Regions from separate parts of the Lysinibacillus sp. FSL P4-0201 genome, predicted to be linked through region 2. Evidence: a T-box and tRNA genes for the amino acid it is inferred to sense, from the RefSeq annotation. Region 2 holds a T-box; the other holds one or more tRNA genes.
The links. A T-box is a leader RNA that pairs with one kind of tRNA and senses whether it is charged. The one in region 2 lies ahead of serS (serine--tRNA ligase), so its partner is inferred to be a tRNA-Ser.

Region 1 (5,321 bases), 1.1 Mb from region 2:
TCCATTGATTTTTGTACTTCTACTTATCACCTTTTTTATTACTCGGCAGTTAAATGTTCAAGAATTAGGTGATGATACAGCATCAAGCCTAGGGCAGCCTGTTCAAAAAACACGCCTTTACTTAATTCTATTATGCTCCAGTTTAGTAGCGAGTGCCATAGCATTTGCTGGTGCTATTGGGTTTGTAGGATTAATGGCTCCTCATATTGCACGACGCATTGTTGGTTCATCGTTCGGTGTACTTATTCCGGCATCCGCAGCAATTGGTGCATTGCTTGTAATGGTTGCAGATATTATAGGTCGTACAGCATTTAGCCCATTAGAAGTACCCGCAGGCGTCTTTACTGCTGCTATCGGTGCTCCTTACTTTATCTATTTATTATTTAGAAACCCTAAAAAATAAAGGAGTCTATACTACATGACTGAATCTTTATTAACCAAATCTCTAACATTAAGTTATGGTGATTTCAATATTATCGAAGATCTCAATTTATCTATTCCTTTGAATGAAATTACTGTATTAATCGGAGCGAATGGCTGTGGTAAATCCACACTCTTACGCTCCATTGCTCGATTATTAAAACCTAAAAAAGGCTCCGTTTTATTAGACGGTGAGGATATTTTTAAATTATCTACAAAACAAGTGGCTAAAAACCTCTCTATTCTTCCTCAATCTCCTGTTGCACCAGAAGGCTTAACTGTCCTACAACTTGTGAAACAAGGTCGCTATCCTTACCAAAGTTGGCGACAACAGTGGACTGAAAAGGATGAAGAAATCGTTTTAAGCGCTTTAAAAGCTACAGGTACAGAGCATTTACAAGATAGACCAGTAGATGAGCTATCAGGAGGACAACGTCAACGTGCTTGGATAGCTATGACGCTTGCTCAAGATACAGATATCATTCTTTTAGACGAGCCTACGACATACTTAGATTTAACTCATCAAATAGACGTTTTAGATTTACTATTCGAATTGAACCAACAGCAAAAGCGAACTATTATTATGGTACTACATGATATTAATCTTGCTTGTCGCTATGCCGATCATATTATTACAGTGCGTGACCGTGGTGTCTATCGTCAAGGGAAACCAGAAGAAATTATGACCACTGATTTAGTTAATCATGTGTTTGACCTTGATTGCCAAATGACGACAGATCCAATCTTTGGTACACCTCTTTGCATCCCATATGGAAAAGGACGAAAAATTTAATCACTAATTTAAAAAACAACAAACAAGCCTACACAGTTTAATCATTCTGTGTAGGCTTTCATTTATTATAGCTATGTTATAAATCTAAATATCAAGTAAATTAAAAAGTGCAGTAGATGTAAATTCATCTACTGCACTTAGTATGACCCGTACGGGATTCGAACCCGTGTTACCGCCGTGAAAGGGCGGTGTCTTAACCACTTGACCAACGGGCCCATGGCGGAGAAGGAGGGATTTGAACCCTCGCGCCGGTTACCCGACCTACACCCTTAGCAGGGGCGCCTCTTCAGCCTCTTGAGTACTTCCCCAAAATAAAAATGGCTCCGAAGGCAGGACTCGAACCTGCGACAACCTGATTAACAGTCAGGTGCTACTACCAACTGAGCTACTTCGGAATAATGGTGGGCCTAAATGGACTCGAACCATCGACCTCACGCTTATCAGGCGTGCGCTCTAACCAGCTGAGCTATAGGCCCTTGGAGCGGGTGATGGGAATCGAACCCACGACATCAGCTTGGAAGGCTGAGGTTTTACCATTAAACTACACCCGCATAAATGGTGGGTCAGGACGGAATCGAACCGCCGACACTTAGAGCTTCAATCTAATGCTCTACCAACTGAGCTACTGACCCATTTCGTCCATGCTAAGCTTGCTCACTTTTTTGCTTCTCATGACTTTTATTTTAAAAATGGCGGTCCCGACCGGGATCGAACCGGCGATCTCCTGCGTGACAGGCAGGCATGTTAACCGCTACACCACGGGACCTTTTGGTTGCGGGGGCCGGATTTGAACCAACGACCTTCGGGTTATGAGCCCGACGAGCTACCACTGCTCCACCCCGCGATAATTTTATGTTGTTTCGAGTTTTTAAAGCACCATTTATAAAAATTTAAAACTGGAGGAGGTAGAGGGATTCGAACCCCCGCGCGGTGTTACCCGCCTGTCGGTTTTCAAGACCGATCCCTTCAGCCAGACTTGGGTATACCTCCGTTACAATATATAAATGGTGGACCTTGCAGGACTCGAACCTGCGACCGGACGGTTATGAGCCGTCTGCTCTAACCAACTGAGCTAAAGGTCCTTTAAGATGGCGGCAGAGGGGATCGAACCCCCGACCTTACGGGTATGAACCGTACGCTCTAGCCAGCTGAGCTACGCCGCCAGGATCTTTATACTGGTTAATTTACTTATGGTGGAGCCTAGCGGGATCGAACCGCTGACCTCCTGCGTGCAAGGCAGGCGCTCTCCCAGCTGAGCTAAGGCCCCATAATCTTTTTGGAAATGGTCGGGAAGACAGGATTCGAACCTGCGACCCCTTGGTCCCAAACCAAGTGCTCTACCAAGCTGAGCTACTTCCCGTTGTTCTTTTGGCGCGCCCGACAGGAGTCGAACCCATAACCTTCTGATCCGTAGTCAGACGCTCTATCCAATTGAGCTACGGGCGCATTTAAAATGGTGCCGAGGACCGGAATCGAACCGGTACGGTAGTCACCTACCGCAGGATTTTAAGTCCTGTGCGTCTGCCAGTTCCGCCACCCCGGCACATTTGGAGCGGAAGACGAGGTTCGAACTCGCGACCCCCACCTTGGCAAGGTGGTGTTCTACCACTGAACTACTTCCGCATGTGCATAAGCTTTTTTATCTGGCAATGAAAATAATGGTGCGGGTGAAGGGAGTCGAACCCCCACGCCTTGCGGCGCTAGATCCTAAGTCTAGTGCGTCTGCCAATTCCGCCACACCCGCTTATTATTATTTATAAATGGTGAGCCATGAAGGACTCGAACCTTCGACCCTCTGATTAAAAGTCAGATGCTCTACCAACTGAGCTAATGGCTCGAAAAAATGGTGCCGGCTATAGGAATCGAACCCACGACCTACTGATTACAAGTCAGTTGCTCTACCTGCTGAGCTAAACCGGCATATGGTGGAGGATGACGGGCTCGAACCGCCGACCCTCTGCTTGTAAGGCAGATGCTCTCCCAGCTGAGCTAATCCTCCTGGGTATTATGCCTAGCGACGTCCTACTCTCACAGGGGGAAGCCCCCAACTACCATCGGCGCTAAAGAGCTTAACTTCCGTGTTCGGTATGGGAACGGGTGTGACCTCTTTGCCATCATCACTAGACTTTGTTATGTATCTTGTTTTGAAGTTGTTTACCTGTCCTTCAAGACAAGAATTATTGTATAACGTTTTCTAACATTGTGCAATACTTTTTTATAAAAAAAAGAAATTATTACTTTTTAAAGATATTTTTGTTAAGTAAGAGAAAATATTGCCCTGCAAAATATTATAGCAATTGTTGGTTCAAAAGAAAACAATTATTTTATTTGGCCGATATTATTAACTTATAATCTATTTCACTACAAGTGAAGAATATAGATAATCCTTCACTCGTCTTTTCGTTAAATATTTGAAAGCTCTATTTTTAATTTTACAATATCCTCAAGTGTAGTGGAAGGACCAAAAGATATTCTAAAAAATTGGCGTGCCGCTTCCAAAGAGAACCCCATTGATAGAATAGCCTTTGTTCCCGATTCACTATGAATATCACATGCACTTCCTGTAGAGATACAGATTCCCGCCTCATTTAACTTTAAAAGAACATATTGCCCCTCTACTTTTTCCATCATTACCCCACAAATATTAGGTAGTTGCTGTTTACACTCAACGAGCTGACATTTTTCAGGTAAATTATTTTCAAAATAATTTCTTAGCGTTTCATAATGTTGCAATTCATATTGATAGTTTTCAATTGCCGCGGCAAAGGCCACGATTGCAGGAGTATCTAATGTCCCCCCTCTAAGACCCCTCTCATGTGTCAAACCTGGTGTTAATGCAGGTACTCTGATTGCAGGGTTCAGATATATAGCACCACAGCCCTTTGGTCCGCCTATTTTATGAGCCGAGATGGTAATCGCATCTACCCCTTTTGGTATAGCTAGTTTGCCAAATGATTGTACACAATCAACATGACAGAATATATTTGATTTTCTTGCCATCTTTACGATTTTCTCTACAGGCTGGATTGAACCAATTTCAGAATTGACATGTTGAATGGTAATCAAAGCAGTCTCTTCCCGGATTGCTTGTTGCAATTGCCCCAGATCAACACAACCATCCTTCTGCAAAGGTAATTTTGTTACAGTAAAGCCCTTTTTCTCAAGTGTATTCAAAGCCGCATGCACTGACGTATGCTCAGCTTGAGATGAAATAATGTGTTTTCCTTTTTTTGAGGCTAGCGCTAACGACAAGATGGCTATGAGATTTCCTTCTGTTCCACTACCCGTAAAAATTACGCCATCACTAGTTACACCTAGGGCTTGGGCTACAACCTCCCTTGATTGCTGGACAAAATAAAAAGCTTGTCCGCCTAAATCATGCAAACTCGCACTATTTCCATAATACCGTTGTGCCACCTCTACATATGCCTCAAGAGATTCCCTCATCATAGGTGATGTTGCAGCATAATCCATATAAATCATCGTCTTCTTCCTCTCTTGTTCATCAGGTCTTGTTTTCTTTTATATTTTATGTAAAGATAAGTGTCAAGACAACTGTAAAGAAGGTATAACGATGGATGTAAAGACAGACGTCCTTATAATTGGTAGTGGTATTGCTGCACTTCAGGCTGCTTTAGTGCTTGAAAAACATTTTCAAATACAAATTGTTACAAAATCATCTATATATATGAGTAGTTCTTATCGTGCACAAGGTGGGATTGCTGCTGTTACCAGTGAGGAGGATCATATTCAACATCATATTGCTGATACATTGAAAGCTGGAGAGTATCATCATGAGAAAAGGCATGTTAAAACACTTATAAAAAATGGCACTGAGATTATGCAAAACTATCTAAAGGATGGCCTCCCTGTTGATCGGCAGGTCGATGGAAAACCTGCTCTAGGACTTGAAGGAGCACATAGTCATCATCGTATTCTACATGCAGGTGGTGATCGTACTGGTCAGATTTTCATAGATTACTTGCTTCATAAACTTTCGCCCAAAACAAAGATCAATTGCTATGAAATGGCTTATGAGCTTTTACGGAATACAGATGGTGACTGTGTAGGAGTACTAACTAAAGGAGAAAAAGGTACAAAACGTTAT
Region 2 (5,321 bases):
GATACTCCTAATTCATGAGTTGTCGCTGACATCCTCGGTATTGTGACAACCATCCCAATACAAACCATCATGACCGTATTAAAGGCTTTATAAAACCAATTTCCGATTGGTCTTGTGAGCGCTTCCACAGTTCCCCCAGTATTATAAATTGCATACACCGCAAGCACAGGTAAAATAACACCCGTTAAGCTAAAGCCCATCAGAGCGGAGATCCATGATTCCCCTGCACTATTTCCTATGGATGGCGGAAATATTAAATTCCCAGCACCAAAAAATATAGCAAATAAGGCTAGCCCCACGATTATCGTATGCTGCACAACTTTAGACATATCCTCAACCCCTTTATAATCGTTTACAGAAGATTTATCTAAATAATAAAAAATTTAATAACACGAAAAAAGGAGATAAATTTTTATCCCCTTTTTGTAAAATTTTTTTTACAACAATTCATATTTTAAACACTTATATTTTAGTAATTGACGAGAAATACCTAAACGTCTAGCTGTTTCCGCTAATCGTCCATCAGTTTCACGCAACTTTTCCGCTATAATTAGACGCTCGTAGGCTTCCGTTAAATCTCGTAAATGTCCAGTTTGGTTGTTTTGCATGATCGATTGAGTTGAATGTTGAACATTTTTTTTAATCCTCTCTGGAACATGTTCAACAAGTATTTCATCCCCAAGCAAATTATTATATGCCGATTCAAGGGCATTTTTTAGTTCACGCACATTTCCCGGCCAATGATAGGCATAAAATAACTGAATTACTTCATTACAATAGCTTACATTTTTCTGTAGTGTATGTTCATTGTAAAATTGTATATAAAAATCAAGGATAAGTGGAATATCTTCCTTCCTTAATCTTAGCGGTGGCAAATCAATTTGAAGAACATTTAAGCGATAAAATAAGTCCTCGCGTAGCCTTTTTTCAGCTAATAGTTTGTCCACATCTTCATTGACAGTAGTAATATACCGTATATCCAAGGGCTCACCATTTAACACTTTTATATCTACCGCATGTAAAAGTTTCGCTTGCAAAGATATATCCAATAAATTAAGGTGGTCAATGAGTAGCGTCCCTCCATTAGCCTCCTGTAACTTTCCACTTTTTGCTTCATTGTCCGAGCCGTATAGCTGAGTAAATATATTATCCTCTGTTAATGTTGAGCAGTTCAAAGTAATAAACGGCTTTGTATAGCGTTCACTTTCATTGTGTATGCCTTGTGCGATTATATCTTTCCCAGTTCCAGTTTCCCCAGTTAGTAAAACTGGTGCACTTTTTTGAGCACTACGACGTGCCTTTTCAAGTTGAGTTTTCATTTCGGCGTTTGTTGTAATGTAATCCTCTAAACGATAGGTTGTATGATTATCTCGATATAATTTATGTCCCAGGAAATTATCTAAGTATTTAATTTGCTTAGTTTCATAAAAATGTTTTGAAAATTCAATGGCACCAATGGCTTTTCCATGCTCCATAATGGGATAGGTCGAACTCAGTGATAAATAACTAAAACCGTTCAATGTTGTCAGTTGTTGTTCATAGTATAAAACTGGCTGCCCTGTTTGTATGACTTGAAAAACAGTACTTGTCTCAGGTGATAAATTTTGATAATTATCAGTCACTGTGCTGTGAAAAAATTCATCTGGTGTTAAGCCGATTTCCAATAATATATTTAAATCTGCTAAATCATAAAAGATTGCACAGCCTTTATCATCTGTAATTAAAACATTATCAAATTCACTGAAAGCCTGTGCAAATTGTTGCAATTCCATGAATTTCTCCCCCTTGTCCCCATGAATATTACCCATTATAACGAATTTTCAAAAATTATGAGAGATTTCAATTTTAGCAACACAAAAAAGCTATTTTAGAACATCCATAAAGGAATTGTCTAAAATAGCTTTATCTGTTGTTTATTTTGGTGCGATTACTTCTTTACCGCCCATATAAGGTCTTAAAACTTCAGGAATTACTACGCTGCCATCAGCTTGTTGGTAGTTTTCTAGAAGAGCAGCAACTGTACGGCCAATGGCAAGACCTGAGCCGTTTAATGTATGCACATATTCTGGTTTTGCATTTGGCTCACGACGGAAGCGGATATTTGCTCGTCGTGCCTGGAAATCCTCAAAGTTAGAGCAAGAAGAAATTTCACGGTACATGTTTTGTGCAGGAATCCAAACTTCTAAATCATATTTTTTCGCTGCAGTAAAACCTAAATCAGCTGTACACATTTTTAACTTACGATATGGTAAGCCTAGTAATTGTAATACTTTTTCTGCATGACTTGTTAGTAGCTCTAATTGTTCGTATGACTCCTCTGGTTTTACAAAACGTACTAATTCTACTTTATTGAACTGGTGTTGACGAATTAAACCACGTGTATCACGACCTGCAGATCCCGCTTCTGAACGGAAGCAAGCACTATACGCTGCAAAGCCTTGTGGTAAAGCTTCAGCCGGTAAAATCTCATCTCGATAGAAGTTCGTTACTGGTACTTCTGCAGTTGGAATCATAAAATAATCTGTTTCCTCTAATTTGAATACATCTTCCTCAAATTTCGGAAGTTGCCCTGTACCTGTTAGGCTATCTCGATTAACAATGACAGGTGGTAGCATTTCCTCGTAACCATGCTCCTCTGCATGTAAATCCATCATGAATGTCATTAATGCTCGTTCTAAACGAGCACCAAGACCACGATAGAATAAGAAACGGCTACCTGTTACTTTCGCGCCACGTTCAAAGTCTACAATTTTTAAATCCGTAGCAAGGTCCCAGTGTGCTTTAATATCAAAATCAAATGTCGGAATTTCACCCCACGTATATTCTTCAACATTGTCGTCCTCTGTTGTGCCTACTGGTACAGATTCATGTGGGATGTTTGGTAAACGCATCATCATATCTTTAAAGCGTTCTTCAACATTATTTAATTGTACATCTAATTCTTTAATTTCATCGCCAACCTGACGCATACGAGCAATGACTTCATCAGCATTTTCTTTGTTGCGTTTCATAACTGAGATTTGTTCAGATACTTTATTGCGTTCTGCTTTTAATTCTTCTGTTTTGGCAATCAATTCACGACGTTTTGCATCTAAGTCTTCAAAGTCATCTAAGTTTCCCAAGTCTTCATTACGTGTTAATAACATCTCTTTAATTTCCGTGAAATTCTCACGGACGCGTTTAATATCTAACATCTTCATACCTCCAATAGTTTCTTCATGATGGAAAATCGTTGCAGCGAAATGAACACAAAAAAGCCCTCATCCCTAAAAAGGGACGAGAGCTACCCGCGTTGCCACCCTAATTGACTAGACATATTTCTGCCTAATCCACTTATTTCATAACGGCATTTCAGCCGGCTACAGCCTACTTCATTCACTTCGACTGTGCAACTCCAGGACGGATTCACAAGTGCTTTTATCAGCTTCCACCAACCGCTGACTCTCTAAAAAAAACGTGCTTGCTACTACTTCCCATCATCGTGTTCAGTTATTTAAAATTTAACCATACTGTACTATATGAAAACAAATTTTGCAAGTCATACCATAGAGGTTACAAAATATTCAAGAATTCGTGTATCCTCTGTTAATTCGGGATGAAACGAACAACCCAATAAATGGCCATCTTGTGCCAAGATTATTTTCCCTTCATGTTGTGCAAGAATTTCTACACCTTTACCTACCGCTTCAATATGAGGTGCACGAATAAATACTGCTGGAATCCCAACACCTACTTTAGGAATATCTAGTTGTACTTCGAAGCTATCCACCTGACGTCCATATGAGTTTCTTGCTAGAGTCACGTCCATCACAGCCAAATGTGGTTCATCTTCAATTAGATCCTTGGCTAATAAAATTAATCCCGCACATGTACCAAGCATCGGTAATCCTTGCTGTGCAAGTCCACGAATTGACTCTAGCAGATCAAATCGATCCAGCAATTTTCTCATTGTTGTGCTTTCTCCACCTGGTAACACAAGTCCATCTAGGTTTCCTAAATCCTTTCTTTGTTTTACTTGAATTGCTTCACAACCAAGAGCTTCTAACATTTGTATATGCTCACGAACTGCTCCTTGTAATGCTAATACACCAATTCGCTTCATGCTACCAACCTCGCTCTTGCATACGCTCGTTGTGTCCAAGCTGTGCAATATCAATCCCCTTCATTGGCACTCCGAGCTCTTTTGATATTTCCGCAATAAGCTTATAGTCTTTATAATGAGTAGTCGCCTCTACAATGGCACGTGCAAATTTTTCAGGGTTCTCAGATTTAAAAATACCTGAACCAACGAAAACGCCATCAGCTCCAAGTTCCATCATTAAGGCTGCATCAGCAGGCGTTGCCACTCCTCCTGCTGCGAAGTTTACTACTGGTAAACGACCAAGACGTTTAATTTCTCTTAATAACTCGAAAGGAGCTCCTAGTAATTTCGCCTCTGTCATTACTTCATCCTCTGTCATTCCTACGACTTTACGAACCTGTGCATTTACTTTACGAATATGGCGAACGGCCTCCACAATATTCCCTGTACCTGGTTCACCTTTAGTTCGTAACATCGAGGCACCTTCCCCGATACGACGGGCTGCTTCCCCTAAATCGCGACAGCCACACACAAACGGTACTGTGTATTCACTTTTTAATAAATGGTACTCTTCATCTGCTGGTGTTAAAACTTCACTTTCATCAATATAATCAACACCCATTGCTTCTAAGACACGTGCTTCAACAATATGACCAATACGTGCTTTGGCCATCACAGGAATAGTTACAGCCCCCATCACTTCCTCAACAATACGAGGATCGGCCATGCGTGCAACGCCACCTGCTTTCCGAATATCTGACGGTACTCTTTCTAATGCCATAACTGCTACAGCACCTGCAGCTTCTGCAATTTTTGCTTGCTCTGCATTAATGACATCCATAATGACGCCGCCTTTTTGCATTTCTGCCATTCCACGCTTTACTAGCTCTGTACCTGTTTGTTTCATTTTCTAACCTCCACCTTTATGATGAAGTTTAGTATAATAGAAATTGACCATATCAAAATATCCAGTTTTTAAAATATTTACAGGGTCAGGAGGTTCCAGATCATGGATATGCTTTTATTCCAGCTTGAAAGAGATAGTGATAAACCGCTTTATGATCAGCTTTATAACGGTATTAAAGAAGCTATTATTTCTAAAAAAATAACTGTAGGAGAAAAACTGCCTTCAAAAAGAAAATTAGCTGATTTTTTAAACATTTCCCAAACAACAATTGAAATTGCCTATGCTCAGCTTTTAGCTGAAGGCTATATTATGTCCAAATCACGTATTGGCTAT

Region 1: it encodes a tRNA-Ser, which carries the amino acid that the T-box ahead of serS (serine--tRNA ligase) is inferred to sense. The anticodon was not compared.

The regions. Positions count from the first base shown of each region.
Region 1 is NZ_CP151995.1:3,552,950-3,558,270, forward strand. Features, by position in the region: gene MKY76_RS17715 (iron ABC transporter permease) at 1-403, shown strand, start outside; gene MKY76_RS17720 (ABC transporter ATP-binding protein) at 419-1,213, shown strand; tRNA gene MKY76_RS17725 (tRNA-Glu) at 1,357-1,428, opposite strand; tRNA gene MKY76_RS17730 (tRNA-Ser) at 1,431-1,521, opposite strand; tRNA gene MKY76_RS17735 (tRNA-Asn) at 1,532-1,608, opposite strand; tRNA gene MKY76_RS17740 (tRNA-Ile) at 1,613-1,689, opposite strand; tRNA gene MKY76_RS17745 (tRNA-Gly) at 1,691-1,764, opposite strand; tRNA gene MKY76_RS17750 (tRNA-Phe) at 1,770-1,845, opposite strand; tRNA gene MKY76_RS17755 (tRNA-Asp) at 1,904-1,979, opposite strand; tRNA gene MKY76_RS17760 (tRNA-Met) at 1,983-2,057, opposite strand; tRNA gene MKY76_RS17765 (tRNA-Ser) at 2,111-2,203, opposite strand; tRNA gene MKY76_RS17770 (tRNA-Ile) at 2,219-2,295, opposite strand; tRNA gene MKY76_RS17775 (tRNA-Met) at 2,303-2,376, opposite strand; tRNA gene MKY76_RS17780 (tRNA-Ala) at 2,405-2,480, opposite strand; tRNA gene MKY76_RS17785 (tRNA-Pro) at 2,497-2,573, opposite strand; tRNA gene MKY76_RS17790 (tRNA-Arg) at 2,583-2,659, opposite strand; tRNA gene MKY76_RS17795 (tRNA-Leu) at 2,668-2,756, opposite strand; tRNA gene MKY76_RS17800 (tRNA-Gly) at 2,762-2,836, opposite strand; tRNA gene MKY76_RS17805 (tRNA-Leu) at 2,873-2,957, opposite strand; tRNA gene MKY76_RS17810 (tRNA-Lys) at 2,975-3,050, opposite strand; tRNA gene MKY76_RS17815 (tRNA-Thr) at 3,058-3,133, opposite strand; tRNA gene MKY76_RS17820 (tRNA-Val) at 3,137-3,212, opposite strand; rRNA gene rrf (5S ribosomal RNA) at 3,223-3,338, opposite strand; gene MKY76_RS17830 (cysteine desulfurase family protein) at 3,617-4,687, opposite strand; gene nadB (L-aspartate oxidase) at 4,788-5,321, shown strand, end outside.
Region 2 is NZ_CP151995.1:28,511-33,831, reverse strand. Features, by position in the region: gene brnQ (branched-chain amino acid transport system II carrier protein) at 1-329, opposite strand, end outside; gene MKY76_RS00125 (sigma 54-interacting transcriptional regulator) at 438-1,772, opposite strand; gene serS (serine--tRNA ligase) at 1,914-3,194, opposite strand; T-box leader at 3,270-3,489, opposite strand; gene pdxT (pyridoxal 5'-phosphate synthase glutaminase subunit PdxT) at 3,539-4,102, opposite strand; gene pdxS (pyridoxal 5'-phosphate synthase lyase subunit PdxS) at 4,104-4,988, opposite strand; gene MKY76_RS00105 (PLP-dependent aminotransferase family protein) at 5,091-5,321, shown strand, end outside.